DNA from 3 places in the Arthrobacter sp. UYCo732 genome. Region 1 is predicted to be linked to each of the others. Evidence: predicted binding sites of a transcription regulator. Region 1 holds the regulator's gene; each other region holds the start of a gene.
What was found. Region 1 encodes HrcA, which represses chaperone genes, less so after heat shock. Its sites were predicted from a motif close to TTNGCACTCGNNNNNNNCGAGTGCNAA; they were not measured.
Positions count from the first base shown of each region.

Region 2: the regulator HrcA is predicted to act here: its motif matches at 3,259-3,285, upstream of ABIB45_RS08735 (FmdB family zinc ribbon protein).
Region 3: the regulator HrcA is predicted to act here: its motif matches at 2,218-2,244, upstream of groES (co-chaperone GroES).

Region 1 covers NZ_JBEPPJ010000001.1:593,606-598,499, reverse strand. Annotated here, with positions in the region: gene ABIB45_RS02870 (16S rRNA (uracil(1498)-N(3))-methyltransferase) at 1-293, opposite strand, end outside; gene dnaJ (molecular chaperone DnaJ) at 296-1,423, opposite strand; gene hrcA (heat-inducible transcriptional repressor HrcA) at 1,499-2,512, opposite strand; gene ABIB45_RS02855 (DUF3097 domain-containing protein) at 2,674-3,522, shown strand; gene ABIB45_RS02850 (DUF4870 domain-containing protein) at 3,669-4,079, shown strand; gene hemW (radical SAM family heme chaperone HemW) at 4,098-4,894, opposite strand, start outside.
Region 2 covers NZ_JBEPPJ010000004.1:155,523-160,416, forward strand. Annotated here, with positions in the region: gene ABIB45_RS08715 (hypothetical protein) at 1-837, opposite strand, end outside; gene ABIB45_RS08720 (GNAT family N-acetyltransferase) at 944-1,561, opposite strand; gene galU (UTP--glucose-1-phosphate uridylyltransferase GalU) at 1,567-2,472, opposite strand; gene ABIB45_RS08730 (5-formyltetrahydrofolate cyclo-ligase) at 2,592-3,212, shown strand; gene ABIB45_RS08735 (FmdB family zinc ribbon protein) at 3,349-3,603, shown strand; gene cpaB (Flp pilus assembly protein CpaB) at 3,761-4,507, shown strand; gene ABIB45_RS08745 (AAA family ATPase) at 4,524-4,894, opposite strand, start outside.
Region 3 covers NZ_JBEPPJ010000004.1:179,581-184,474, reverse strand. Annotated here, with positions in the region: gene ABIB45_RS08830 (shikimate 5-dehydrogenase) at 1-505, shown strand, start outside; gene ABIB45_RS08825 (THUMP-like domain-containing protein) at 526-1,755, opposite strand; gene ABIB45_RS08820 (hypothetical protein) at 1,811-2,194, shown strand; gene groES (co-chaperone GroES) at 2,404-2,697, shown strand; gene groL (chaperonin GroEL) at 2,774-4,384, shown strand; gene ABIB45_RS08805 (dihydrofolate reductase family protein) at 4,566-4,894, opposite strand, start outside.

The sequences.
Region 1 (4,894 bases):
GCGAGTTCGTCGCGGTCGCCTTTGGCCAGGGCCTGGACCAGCACCAGCCGAATGTCTGGCTGGTCCTCCACCGCCATCACGGCGCATTCCACGGTGAGCTCGGCAGGTGACGCGGCAACCACCGTTCCGGTCAGCCGCTTCCCGGCGCCGTCCGCAATGTCCACGGATTCGCCCGGGGTCAGCCGCTTAACCGTTACGGCATGTCGCGCCTCCGGGCCCTGCAGGGAGTACCGGGCACCGGGCACCACGGCGTCCAGCGACCCGGCGCCGCTGAAAAAAACGGGGTTGCTCACCGCTACAGGTTACCGAACCGGTCCCGCAGCTTGGCGAAGACCCCGCCGCTGGCCGCCAGCTTGCCCTCCGTGAACTGCTCACCGCGCAACTTGGCCAGCTGCCGCAGGAGATCCTCCTGTGCGGCGTCCAGCTTTGCCGGTGTCTCCACCTGCAGGTGGACCATGAGGTCCCCTCGGCCGTAGCCGCGCAGATGCGTGACGCCCAGGCCGCGGAGCGTGATGACCTCGCCGGCCTGGGTCCCCGCCTTGACGTCGATCTCCTGAATCCCGTCAAACGTATCCAGGGACACCTCGGTGCCCAGCGCTGCGGCGGTCATCGGAATGTGCAGCGTCGCGTGCAGGTCGTCGCCGTCGCGGACGTACGTGGCGTCGTTGTTGACCCGGATCTCGACGTACAGATCACCGGCCGGACCTCCGGCCGGGCCAGCCTCGCCCTGCCCGGAGAGCTGGATGCGGGTACCCGTTGCCACGCCGGCCGGCACCTTGATGGTGAGCGACCGGCGGCTGCGGATGCGGCCCTGGCCGCTGCACTCGTTGCAGGGATCCTTGATCACAGTCCCGAAGCCTTCACAGCTGCCGCACGGGGCCGCCGTCATGACCTGGCCCAGGATGGAGCGCACCGCACGCTGGACCTGGCCGCTGCCGCCGCAGATATCGCAGCGTTCAGGGTGGCTCCCGTCGCGGCAGCAGGAGCCGTTGCAGGTGGGGCAGGTGACGGCGGTATCCACCTCAAGTTTGCGGTTGACGCCGAACACGGCATCGCGGAGTTCGATCCGGACGCTGATGAGGGCGTCCTGGCCGCGGCGGACCCGTGACGCCGGGCCCGAGGATCCGCCGGCGCCGAAGAACGTATCGAAAATGTCCTGGAACGCGAAGCCCTGGCCGGCGTATCCACCGCCGCCGAAACCATTGTCGGTACCGTTTTCGTTACCGGTGGTGTCATAGACGCGGCGCTTCTGGGGGTCCGAAAGTACCTCGTAGGCGTGGGTCACGGCCTTGAAGCGGTCCGACGCATCGTCCCCGGGATTAACGTCCGGGTGAAGGGTGCGGGCCAGCTTGCGGTAGGCCTTCTTGATCTCTTCTCCGGTGGCTTCCGGCGAGACTCCGAGGACGTCGTAGTGGCTGCTCAAAGTTCGTATCTCTTCCTTGTTGTACTGCCGGCAGCCGGGCTGCCGGCTCCGCTCTTCATGCCTGGACCGCGGCTGTTACGGACCCAGAATTCTTGACAGGTAACGGGCCACTGCCCTGACGGCGGCCATGGTGGTGGGATAGTCCATCCGGGTAGGGCCCAGCACACCGATCTTGGCCGTGCTGTCCGGTCCGTAGGCGGTGGCCACCACGGAGGCTTCGGCCAGGCCGTCATAAGGATTTTCGCGGCCGATGCTGACGGTGACTCCACGCGGGTCCTGGGCCATGTCACTGAGCAGGCGGAGCAAGACAACCTGCTCCTCCAGTGCTTCGAGCACCGGTCCGATGCTGAGGGGAAAATCCACGTTGGACCTGGCCAGGTTCGCCGTCCCGGCCATCACCATGCGGTCCTCGCGGCTGCTGTGCGCGAGCGTTTCCAGCCCCTGTGCCAGCGCCTGGGCAGCAGCACGCTGGCCGGGAGCGACAGAAAACACCACGCCCGGCAACGACTGGGCCAGCCGGCTCAGCGGTGTGCCAGCCAGCGATCCGAGGAAGTGTGTCCGCATGGCGGCGATACCGTCCTCGCCAAGGTCCTGGCCGACGTCGAGCACGCGCTGCTCCACCTTGCCGGTGGTGGCGATGAGCACCAGAAGTACCTGACGGGGCGCCAGCAGAACAAATTCGATGTGACGGATGGTGGCCCGGCTCAGATGGGGGTACTGCACCACGGCCACCTGGTTGGTCAGCTGGGAGAGCAGCCGGACAGTCCGGTCCAGGACGTCATCCAGGTCATCAGATCCCTCCAGCAATGACTGGATGGCCTTCTTTTCCGCCGGCGAGAGCGGCTTCACGGCGGAAATCTGGTCCACAAACAGCCGGTAGCCCTTGTCCGTGGGGATGCGGCCGGCGCTGGTGTGCGGCGCGGTGATCAGGCCCTCGTCTTCCAGGGCCGCCATGTCGTTGCGGATGGTTGCGCTGGACACACCGAGATGATGGCGTTCAACCAGGGCCTTCGAACCCACGGGCTCGCGGGAGTGCACATAGTCCTCCACGATGGCACGCAGTACTTCCAGTTTGCGCGGCTCGCTCACACTCCACCTCCATCCACGGTTGCGCCTCAATGGCCACGGCCTGTTAGCACTCGACGTGCCTAAGTGCTAACAGTCTAATATGACTCACCCCGTTGTTAGCATTGGTACCGCTCCGGGCGAACATTCCGGGGGCACGATCTAGCACAAGGCGGAATCAATCCATGCAATACCAGAACTGGGGTCCGCAGGAGATCAGCGCGCCCGTCCGGAACGAACTGCCCGAGGTTCCCGTCGAACGCGGCATGGTTCTCGAAGACGCCCAGTCCGGTTGGGTGGGAGCGGTGACCCGGGTGGAGAAGTCCGGCGGCATGCATGTGGTGGCCCTCGAGGACCGGCGCGGCAAGTCGCGTTCGTTCCGGCTTGGATTCGGTTTCCTTTTGGAAGGCCGGCCCATCCGGCTGGTGCCGCCCGTGCCCAGGCAGAACACCGCCGCTCCAGCTGGCCGGACAGCGTCCGGTTCGGTGCGCGTGGCCGGCCAGCGTGCCCAGGTGGCCAAAGCGAGCAGGATCTGGGTGGAGGGAAAGCACGACGCCGAACTCGTGGAAAAGGTCTGGGGTGACGATCTGCGCGTGGAGGGCATCGTCGTGGAGCCTTTGCACGGCATCGACGACCTCGCGGGGGCGGTGGCCGCCTTTGGTCCCGGTCCCGGACGGCGGCTTGGGGTCCTGGTGGACCACCTGGTCCCGGACTCAAAGGAGTGGCGCATCGCGGCCGGTGTGATGGCCTCTCCCGGTGCCGCCGGCAACGTTCTGATCGTTGGGCACCCTTACGTTGACGTGTGGCAGGCCATCCGGCCCGCGGTGCTGGGCATTGACCAGTGGCCCGTGGTGCCCCGGGGTCAGGACTGGAAGACCGGCATCCTGGCAGCGTTCGGCTGGCCGCACTCCACCAAGGAGGACATCGGCCTGGGCTGGCAGAAGCTGTTGGGTGCGGTCCGCACCTATGCAGATCTGGAAGCGTCGCTCCTGGGGCGGGTGGAGGAAGTCATCGACTTCCTCACGGCGCAGTAGCCCCGGCGGCGCCGGTCCTGCCCCATGCCCGCTATCGACGGCGGCATTTGGCAGCGGAACCAGTATTCTTGGTACTGCGGAGACTGTTGCTGCGATAGGCCGGCATTCGCGAAACCAGCACCATTGCACTTTCGAAGGAAGAAACCGTGGCACAAAACGCACGCGAGCACCGGGACGACCAAAGCCGTTCCGAGTACCAGGGCGTTCCCGCAAACGCGTTGCCCCTCACGGCCAGCGAAGACCGTCAATGGGCCACGCTGGCACACTTTGGCGGGATCCTCGGCTGCGTACCGTCCCTGCTGATTTACCTGATTTTCCGTGAACGCGGGCCGTTCACTGCGCAGGAGTCTAAGGAAGCACTGAACTTCAGCCTGCCGCCCACCATCGCGGCGCTGGTGGCCAACATCCTGGTGTTCATTCCGGTGGTGGGGAACATTTTCGCCGTCATCGCAACCCTGATCTGGATTGCCCTGACCTGCTTCTCGGTGGCCGCCGGCATCCATGTCAACAAGGGCCAGCCCCACCGTTACCAGTACAACCTGCGCTGGATCAAATAGCCGAAAAGCAACGCGGGGTCAGTCAGGCAGGATCCGTCGGACCACGGCGTCGGCCAGCAGGCGGCCCTTCAGCGTCAGGACCAGCGTGCCGCGGAAGGCGGCCGCCGGCTCCACGAGGCCATCGGCGATCAGCCCGGCAACAGCGTGGCGGCCGTCCTGTCCCAGCGACGGGACGTGGACTCCGGAAACGAGCCTGGCCTCCAGCATCACCCGCTCCATGTCCCGCGTTTCGGCGTCGAGCGTTTCCCGGCCGGCCGCCGGTGAGAGCCCTTGCGCGAGCCGCCCCGCGTAAGCGGTGGGATGCTTGACGTTCCACCAGCGCACACCGCCCACGTGGGAGTGTGCGCCGGGGCCAATGCCCCACCAGTCATCCCCGCGCCAGTAGGCGAGATTGTGCCGGCAGGCCTGCTCGGGCGTGCGGGACCAGTTGCTGACCTCATACCAGCTCAACCCGGCTTCGCCGATCAGCTGGTCCGCGAGCTCATACTTATCGGCGTGGTCATCGTCGTCGATCCCCGCAACTTCACCCCGGCGGATCTGCGCGGCGAGCTTGGTCCCGTCCTCGACGATCAGTGCGTAGGCGCTGATATGGTCCGGCTGATAGGACAGGGCGGTCTCCAGGGAATACCGCCAGTCATCGAGGGACTCGCCCGGTGTCCCGTAGATCAGGTCCAGGCTCACGGCCAGTCCGGCCTCGCGCGCCCACTGCACCACCTGCGGCACCCGGCTGGGTGTGTGCGTGCGGTCCAGGACTTTGAGCACGTGCGGAACTGCTGACTGCATGCCAAAGGAAACCCGGGTGAAGCCGGCATCCT
Region 2 (4,894 bases), on a different contig from region 1:
GGGCTCGGTTGCGAGAGTGCCCTGCTTCAGAGAGGGCTTGCCCACGGCCTTCGGCGCTTCGGGGAGGTCAAGCGGCTGGGGAGCCGGTCGCTCGGCCTTGGCAGCCTCGATGTACACGGGCTTCGGCACGTCCACTGGGTCCCAGGTAGTGGTGACAGGCACGGCTGACGGTGCAGGGCTGGCGCTCGTGTCTCCGGCCGCAACTGCGACTGCCAAAGCGGCTTCCCTGAGCTCCATGGCGGTGAGGGGCTTCGGGGCGGGCTGGTGGGCCTCGGCATCAAAGAGCCGAGGTTCCGGCTGAGCTGAGGGCCGGGTGGCAGCCGCGGCAGTGGGTTCCTGGCGGCCGACCGGCGCGCTCATCGCGGAGCGAAAGGCGGCGTTCACCTTGGAATTGCGGTCTCGCAATGCAAGAGAGCGCAGCAACGCAAGGGCGGCAACAGTAATAGCCAAGCTGGCAACGGGCAGCAATGCCGTGCCAAGCCCGAACAGCAGCAGGATGCCTGAAACAAAGGCGGTCAGCAAACCCACCACCCCGGCGAGGGCGATGGCTGTCCGGCCGTATCGGATCCGGAACGCGCCCGTCGTCGCACTGCCGGATGTCTCGGCTGCGGTTCCGTGGCTCTTCCTGATATCCATGGCTTTCTCCTGTTGGGCGGTGATGTTCATGACCGCCCGGGCTCTCGGGTCCGATGCTTCAATAGCTGGCACTTCCGCAAAGTACTCACCCGCGGCCTGGGCCTGGTGACGGCCGTTCCGCAGGACGTAAGGCCCAACCCAGACAATCCAGAGCACAACGGCAACCACAAGGATCACTGAGCTGCTTAGGGGGAAGTCCACAATCAAAACCGTATGAGTAGAAAGTCAGCCACACCCGCATTAGCCTCGGTGTGTCGCGGGCAACGTCACAAATCAATGGATTTATGACCCAGCGCGAGCCCCCGGCTCAGGCCCGGGAGGCCATCCACCGGTTCAGCAGCCCCTCGGGAACGTCCTCCGACGTCAAGGCGAACGACAGGTGGTCAGCCCACTCCCCGTTAATGTGAAGGTACCGCGGCCGGTAGCCCTCGTCGCGGAATCCAAGCTTTTCAACCACGCGCAGGCTGGGACCGTTCTCGGGCCGGATGCTGATCTCCATCCGGTGCAAACCAAGGGCCTGGAAGCAATGATCCGTGGCAAGGGCCACCGATGTGGGAGCAATGCCATGGCCGGCCCGTTCCTGGTCAACCCAGTAACCCAGCGTTGCCATCATGGCCGAGCCCCACACAATCGATGACACGGTTAACTGGCCGACTATGACCGGCGAGCCGGAACCGGACCTACGCTCGGTGATTAGGAACGGCAAGGCGGTGCCTTGGGCGGCTTGGATCTTCAATGACCGCACCATCTGCCGGTAGTCCGGCAAGAGGCCCCCGGGTGCCGGGTTGGAAGCTTCCCAAGGCGCCAGCCACTCCCGGTTGCGCGACCGGACCTCTGTCCATTCCCTCTTGTCCCTGTACCTGATGGGGCGCAGGATCACGTCGCCGCACTCCAGGGTTGTGGGCCAGATTGGTCCGGGACGCACGGCAGCTATTTAGCGAGACCGGCAGTAAAGCCCGGCAGCCACTCGCGCAGGCCAGGACCGAGATCCTCGCTGTCAATGGCGAGCTGGACGCAGGCCTTGAGGTAGCTGAGTTTGTCACCAGTATCGTAACGGCGGCCGCGGAAGACTACTCCATAAACGCCGTAGCCCTCGCCTTCGCCGGCTGCCAGTTCCTGCAGCGCGTCCGTCAGCTGGATTTCTCCGCCGCGGCCCGGACCGGTGCGCTCAAGCACGTCGAAAACTTCAGGGTGGAGAACGTAACGGCCAATGACGGCCAGGTTCGACGGCGCCTCATCCACGTCCGGCTTTTCGACGAGCTTGTTGATCCTGACGTAACCTTCACCGTCGATGGTTTGCACGTCGGCGCAGCCGTAGGCGCTGATCTGGGACGGCTCAACCTCAATCAGGGCCACCACGGATCCGCCGGTCTTGGCCTGGACTTCGATCATGGTGCTGAGGAGCTCATCCCGGGCATCGATCAGGTCGTCACCGAGGAGGACAGCAAACGGTTCGTTGCCGACGTGCTGCTTTGCACGAAGTACCGCGTGGCCCAGGCCGTTGGGATCACCCTGGCGGACATAGTGGATGTCACCGAGGTTGCTGGCTGCCTGAATGGACTCAAGCTTGGCCATGTCGCCCTTGGCTTCCAAGGTGTCCTCCAGCGAAGGAACCCTGTCGAAGTGGTCCTCCAGGGCACGCTTGTTGCGGCCTGTGATCATCAGGATGTCGTTAAGACCAACGTTGACGGCCTCTTCAACCACATACTGGATGGCTGGCTTGTCCACCACCGGGAGCATTTCCTTGGGCATCGCTTTGGTGGCCGGCAGGAACCTGGTGCCGAGCCCTGCGGCGGGAATTACGGCCTTGCGTACAGTCTGCTGAGAGGTAGTCACTGGACTAATCTAACGGAGGGGCCGATCATTCAGTAATTATTGGCCATGCAGACTTGGCGCCCGCAGCGGCGCACCGCAAAAGGCGCCGCGGGCCACGTGCACATGAAAGAGGGAACGGTATGTCCGATCGCGACAGGGCGGCCAAGGAAGGCATCCGGGCACGCCATCGCAAGCATCGCGCCGACATTGAACCCGGCCAGCGCGATGCAGCCGGCGGCGCCCTGGCCGTCCACGGCGCAGCCTGGGCCGAACAGCTGACGAGCGGAGCGCCGTCGACCTTTTGCGCCTATCTTGGCGTAGTGCCCGAGCCGCCCACGCTGCCGCTGATCCGGGAACTCCACGCCCGTGGCCACACCGTCCTGCTCCCCGTCTGCGAGCCCGGGCGGCGGCTGAGCTGGACAGCCTGGACACCCGAGGCAAAGTTCGTCCGCAGCCGTTTCGCCCCGGTCGTGGAACCCGCCGGACCCCGCCACGATCTGGCCATCATGCGCTCAGTGGCCGGCCTCTTCATCCCGGCGACTGCCCTGGATCGCAGCGGAAACAGGATCGGCCAGGGCGGCGGCTACTACGACGTCTTTTTGGGCTCGTTGGCCAGCGAGGGGCTCGATATCCCGCTGGCAGCCATCGTCTTCGATTCCGAAGTGCTGCCCGCAGGAAGTATTCCTGCCGAAGAGTTCGACCGTACAGTTCCTGTTGCCCTGACCCCGTCTGGCCTGGTTCCCTTGGCCGGCAGTTCCTGATCGGCCCCTCCGGCACTCTCAGGGCTACTTTCCGGGGGTGGTAGAATTGGCACTCAGGCCCTGAGACTGCTAATGGACTGCAAGATTTGTTCATTGCAACACAGGACCTCTCGTTTGCCCCAGAGGAGGATCACCAGTGCCCACTTACGCCTACGCCTGCAAGAACTGCGGCCACGCCTTCGACGTTTTCCAGTCGTTCACCGACAGCACCCTGACGTCATGCCCAGAGTGCCAGGGGGCATTGCGCAAGAAGTTCAACAGCGTTGGTGTGGTGTTCAAGGGCTCCGGTTTCTACCGGACCGATTCCCGGGACGCCAAGGGCAGCACGGTTTCTGCGGCACCAGCCGCACCCGCCCCGGCAGCTGCACCGGCACCTGCCGCCGCCAGCTGACCTTACCCTCTCTGCCGCCCCCCGACGAGCTGATCCGCCAGGGTAAGTCCGGTGCCATCGCACCGTCCAGGGCCACGTCCGACGCCGTCACAAGAGTTGTCCACATAGGCACCTCTGCCGCTGTCCGGCGCTGTCCCCGGAACGTAGCGTGGGTTCCATGCCCGCCACCCTCTTCCGCCCCAGCCGCCGGTCCTCCGCGCCCGCACGCACCGTCCGCCGCCCGATTCCAGCCCGACGTACAAGCCGCGGCGGCAGCAACAGACTTGTGTCCTGGCTGGGCCGGAACCGGCGTCTCGCCATCGCGCTCCTGCTGTGCGTCGCTGCCGGGATTACTGTCCATCAGCTCACTCCCCCGCCTGCCGACACAGCGACGGCCTTGGCCGCAGCGAGGGACCTGCCCGCCGGTACGGCCTTGGCGGCAGCCGACCTGAGCCCGGTTAAGATCCCCCCGCAGATGGTGAACGCCGGATCCATAGCCGATGCCAGTGAAGCCACGGGCAAGCAACTGGCGGCTCCGCTGCGGAAAGGCCAGTTGCTGACCGATTCCCAATTGCTGGGGCCAGGCCTCCTGACCGGAACGCCGCCAGGTTCTGCGGCCGTGCCCTTGCGGATGGCAGATCCTTCCTCCATCCAGCTGGTATCGCCCGGGCAACTGGTCAACGTGGTTCTGACCGGCGCCAACGGCTATGACCAGAACTCCCCGTCCGAAGTGCTCGCTTCAGCAGTACCCGTCCTCTGGACGTCCGGGCAGGGCGGCAAGACGGGACAGTGGCTCGGCACAGGAGAGACGGACGGGCTGATTGTGGTAGCGGCAGCACCCGACAAGGCCGCCCGCCTGGCTGGCGCGTCCACACAAGGCAAGCTCTTTTTTGTCCTCGTGGGACCGTCGAATGCGGCGGGGTGACGCAGCGTGGCCGGTCTCAGCCCCAGTGCGGCGGCTTGTTTTCCTTCAGCCAGGCATCGTGATCGGTGTCCGAGCCGTCGCCCCAATTCCGGGGGTCGTCCTCGGCTGCCTTGTTCGGCAGGGTGCCTGCGGTACCGGCCTGCTCGCTTTCCGGCGCGGGCGCGTGCTCCCCGTTCTGGGTGTCCTGCTCGTCATTGCCCTGGGCATCGGCCCGGCCGGGGTTCTGTGTACTCACCACAACCTCCTCCTCGCGGTCCAGGCGTTCTGCCTGGTCATCGTTCCAGTAGTTCTCTGCCGTCCCCTGCGCGGGCGAATCCACGTCCTCGTCAAAGAAGCCTCCCGACGCAGTGCCGCGACCGGGTGGCAGAACATTTTCCAGGCCCAGGT
Region 3 (4,894 bases), on a different contig from region 1:
CTACACGGCGATCGAACAGCTGCTCAAGAACAACGCCGTGCCCACGGACTACTCCGTATTGGTCCAGGGTGCCGGCGGCATGGCGAAAGCTACCGTGGCGGCATTGCGCGACGCCGGCTTCCCCGACGTCACCGTCATCGCCCGCAACGGGAACACCGGCCGGGGGCTCGCGGAGCAGTACGGCTTCCAGTGGCGGGCAACGCTCGACGGCGGCACGGCGGACCTGATCATCAACGTCACGCCCATAGGGATGGCAGGAGGCCCCGACGTCGACTCCTTGTCCTTCCCGGCGGACGCCATCGCTGCAGCCAAGGTGGTGTTCGACGTCGTGGCACTCCCCGCCGAGACACCGCTGATCACGGCCGCGCGGGCCGCGGGAAAGCGCGTGATCACGGGCGCTGAGGTGGCCACCATCCAGGCACTCGAGCAGTTTGTGCTTTACACGGGGGTGCGTCCCACCGACGCGCAGGTGCGGGCCGCCGAGGATTTCATGCGCGCCCAGTAGAACGCGCCAGCAGAACAGGTTTAGACGGGTTCCACCGCGATGGCTACCCGGTCCTCCCCGATGCGGGTCAGGACCAGGGTGGCCGTTTTGGCTCCGGCCTTCTTGCTGCCGCCCCTAGTGCCGGCGAGGAGCTGTTTCCGCAGTTCTTCGGGGGTCACGGAGACGCCGCGTTTTTTGATGTCCAGCACCGTGACGCCGTTGTCCTTGACCCAGGCCTTGAGCGCCTTAACGTTGTACGGCATCACCTCCAGCACCTTGTAGGCCCGCGCGAAGGGTGTGTCCAGCAGATCCGGGGCACAGATGTAGGCGATGTGTTCGTCCAAAAGGTGCCCGCCGAGTTGAAGCGCAACGTCGGCAACCATGCCCGCGCGGATCACCGCTCCGTCGGGCTCGTACAGGTAGCCCTCTGCCGGACCCACCTCTGCGGTGGGACCGCCGTCGAAGTCTTCGGCGCTGGTGATCTCCGCAGCTCCCTGCGGCCCGAGCAGCAAGGCGCCCCGGCGGATCCCGGGACGCCTGACGGAGTTGAACCACAGGGCAACCTCGGTGACATCGCCGCCAACAGAAACCCACTGCGCCTCGCACCCGGTGGGCACGGACTCGTGCGGCATGCCGGGACCCATTTTGACCCCGACGGCGCGCCCGGTGGCTGCGAGGGATTCCACAAAAGACAGCGGCGGCGAAAACGCCTCGGGATCCCAGATCCGTTTAGTACCCGAGGTGGAGGTGACCCGGCGCGCGGGATCCAGCCAGACGCCGTCGACCCCCTCCAGCGGAACCGTCATGGCGTCCGAATGCACCACCTTGGCGTTGGGAAACGGGATGAGGTTGACAGTGGCGCAGGCAGCCGTGGTTTCGTCCACCTCCACGGCCGTGACGGTGATGTCCATCGATGCCAGGGCCAGGGAATCAGCACCGAGCCCGCAGCCGAGGTCCGCCACATGGCTGATGCCGGCCTGCGCAAACCGTTCTGCGTGCCGGGCCGCAACGTTGAGCCGGGTTGCCTGTTCAAGGCCCGCCTGGGTGAACAGCATGCTCCGGGCGAACTCGCCAAATTTGAGCTCGGCCTTGGTGCGCAGCCTGGACTGGGTGAGTACGGCGGAGACCAGTTCGGGGGAGTGCCCCGCTTTGCGAAGCGTCGAATTGAGTTCAAAGGCCCCGTCCTCGCGGTACGGCCCCAGGGATGCCAGCAGCTCCCAACCCTCGCTCGTGAGCAGTGGGGCGATCTGTTCCTGCGGTACTGAAGACATGGGTTCAAGCCTAGTGGAGGTGGGCCGGCGCCCTGTTCCGGCTAGGGTTGAAGGCATGGAAGACAGCGCAGGCACCCAGCCGTCCGGACCGTCCCCAACCAGCCGCACGGACCTGGTGAAGATTGCCCGCCCCGCCCTGATTGCAGGATCCGCAGTAGCCGTCGTATGCATCGCGCTGCTGGTGATCATCTTCTTCCTGGACACTTTCAACGCCACTGTCTACTCCGTGGGCGGCAACGATATCCAGGACGCCACTGACGAAGCCCGGGACATCCGCGGACTTTACGCCGGCATACGCGTGGGCGGCACTATCCTGCTGGTGATTTCGCTGCTGGCTGCCGTGGGCGGCGCGGTGGTGCTGTATCTGAAGCGGGGCACTGCAGAGGACGGCGACGACGGCGATGAGGACGTGGATTTTGACGACCTTGCTGGCCGCTGATTCTGTTCGCCGGGGACATAATTCTGGCACTCGCCTTGACCGAGTGCTAACCAGTACATAGAGTCGTCATTAGCACTCTCCCTAGGAGGGTGCTAACACATGAAGAGCTGCCAGCCAGGCTGCTGCCGGCACCGCGACGACGGTTTGCCAGCCACGGCGACACAGCCTAACTGTCCATGAATTTTGCTGACGTAGAAGGAGAGGTCCGAGTGTCGGTCTCTATTAAGCCTCTTGAGGATCGTATTGTTGTCCGCCCGCTCGAAGCCGAGCAGACCACGGCTTCCGGCCTGGTTATCCCGGACTCCGCGCAGGAGAAGCCGCAGGAAGGCGAAGTTGTTGCAGTCGGCCCCGGCCGCTTTGAAGATGGCAACCGCGTTCCCGTCGACGTAGCCGTTGGCGACGTCGTTATCTACTCCAAGTACGGTGGAACCGAAGTCAAGACCGGCGGCAACGAGTACCTCGTGCTGTCCGCCCGCGACGTTCTGGCGATCGTCGTAAAGTAACTCTTTGGATCCCCGCGCTGCTGTTCCGTCCCTGACTGAACAGCAGCGCGGGGTTCTGTCTTGAAAGGACAAAACCATGGCAAAGCAGCTTGCGTTTAACGACGCTGCCCGCCGGTCGCTTGAAGCCGGCATCGATAAGCTCGCCAACACTGTCAAGGTGACGCTCGGCCCCCGCGGCCGCAACGTTGTCCTCGACAAAAAGTGGGGGGCACCCACCATTACCAACGACGGCGTCACCATCGCCCGCGAAGTTGAGCTTGATGACCCGTACGAAAACCTTGGCGCACAGCTGGCCAAGGAAGTAGCCACCAAGACCAACGATGTTGCCGGCGACGGCACCACCACGGCCACCGTGCTGGCCCAGGCCCTGGTCAAGGAAGGCCTGCGCAATGTTGCGGCTGGCGCCGCTCCGGGCCAGATCAAGCGCGGCATCGAGGTTTCCGTTGAAGCCGTCGCTGCCCGCCTGCTCGAGAACGCACGCCCCGTTGAAGGCACCCAGGTTGCCAACGTTGCTGCCATCTCGGCTCAGAGCGACGAAATCGGCGAGCTCCTCGCCGAGGCGTTCGGCAAGGTCGGCAAGGATGGTGTGATCACCATCGAGGAGTCCTCCACCACGCAGACTGAGCTGGTCCTCACCGAAGGCATGCAGTTCGACAAGGGCTACCTGTCCCCGTACTTCGTCACCGACACCGAGCGTCAGGAAGCCGTCCTCGAGGACGCCCTCATCCTGATCAACCAGGGCAAGATCTCCTCCGTGCAGGACTTCCTGCCGCTGCTGGAGAAGGCGCTGCAGAGCTCCAAGCCGCTCTTCATCATTGCCGAAGACGTCGAGGGGGAGGCACTGTCCACCCTGATCGTCAACCGTATCCGCGGCACCCTGAACGTGGTTGCCGTCAAGGCTCCGGGCTTCGGCGACCGCCGCAAGGCCATGCTGCAGGACATCGCCACCCTCACCGGTGCGCAGGTTGTCTCCGCGGAACTGGGCCTCAGCCTGGATACCGTTGGCCTTGAGGTGCTGGGTACCGCCCGCCGCATCACGGTCACCAAGGACAACACCACCATCGTTGACGGCGCCGGTTCCGCAGAAGACGTCGCAGCCCGGGTTTCCCAGCTGCGCGCCGAGCTGACCCGCACCGACTCCGACTGGGACAGGGAAAAGCTCCAGGAACGCCTGGCCAAGCTGGCCGGCGGCATCGGCGTGATCAAGGTTGGCGCAGCCACCGAGGTCGAGCTGAAGGAAAAGAAGCACCGCATCGAAGACGCAGTGTCCTCCACCCGCGCAGCCCTCGAAGAAGGCATCGTGGCCGGTGGCGGTTCCGCGCTGATCCACGCACTGAAGGCCCTCGACGAGGATCCCGCAGTGAAGGCCCTCGAAGGCGACGCCGCCGCAGCTGTGGGCATTGTCCGCCGCGCGCTGGTCCAGCCGCTGCGCTGGATTGCCCAGAACGCTGGCTTTGACGGCTACGTTGTCACGGCCAAGGTTGCCGAACTCGAAACCAACAACGGCTTCAACGCCAAGTCGGGCGAGTACGAAGACCTGATCGCTGCCGGTGTCATCGACCCCGTCAAGGTCACCCGTGCAGCCCTCCGCAACGCAGCCTCCATCGCGGCGCTGGTCCTCACCACCGAGACCCTTGTGGTGGAAAAGCCCGTTGAACAAGACGAGCACGCAGGCCACAGCCACTAATCCCCACCGTCTCCCTTACCTCGCTTCGTCCCCACCGGCTCCCAAATCTCGCTTCGCTCGATTTGGGCCCCTCGCCGGTGTGGGCCCACGGTCAGGGAACGGCGTGGGCCCAGGGCATCTGCGCAAAGTCTCAAGCACAAAGAACCGGTCCAGCTTCGGCTGGGCCGGTTTTTTGTGGCCCTTAGGCGACCGCCATCTCCTGCGTCTCGACGCCGCCGGTGCGCTCGTAGACCAGCGACACCGCGCCCTTTGGGAAGGTGCGCGCCCGCTCAGCGAGGCGGAAGGAAGCGGGGATGGTCCCGGGGTCGAAGAGGCGCTTGCCCTGGCCGAGGGTGATCGGATAGAGCCAGAGGTGGAGTCGGTCGATCACGTCTGCCTCGAGCAGTGAACGAATAAGGACGCCGCTGCCAAACATGTGCACCTGGTCGTATTCATCCCGGAGCCGGCCCGCGGCGGCAGCGTCCGGCAGTACGGTAGTGCCCGCCCACCCCGGAGCGGTCAGGGTGCTGG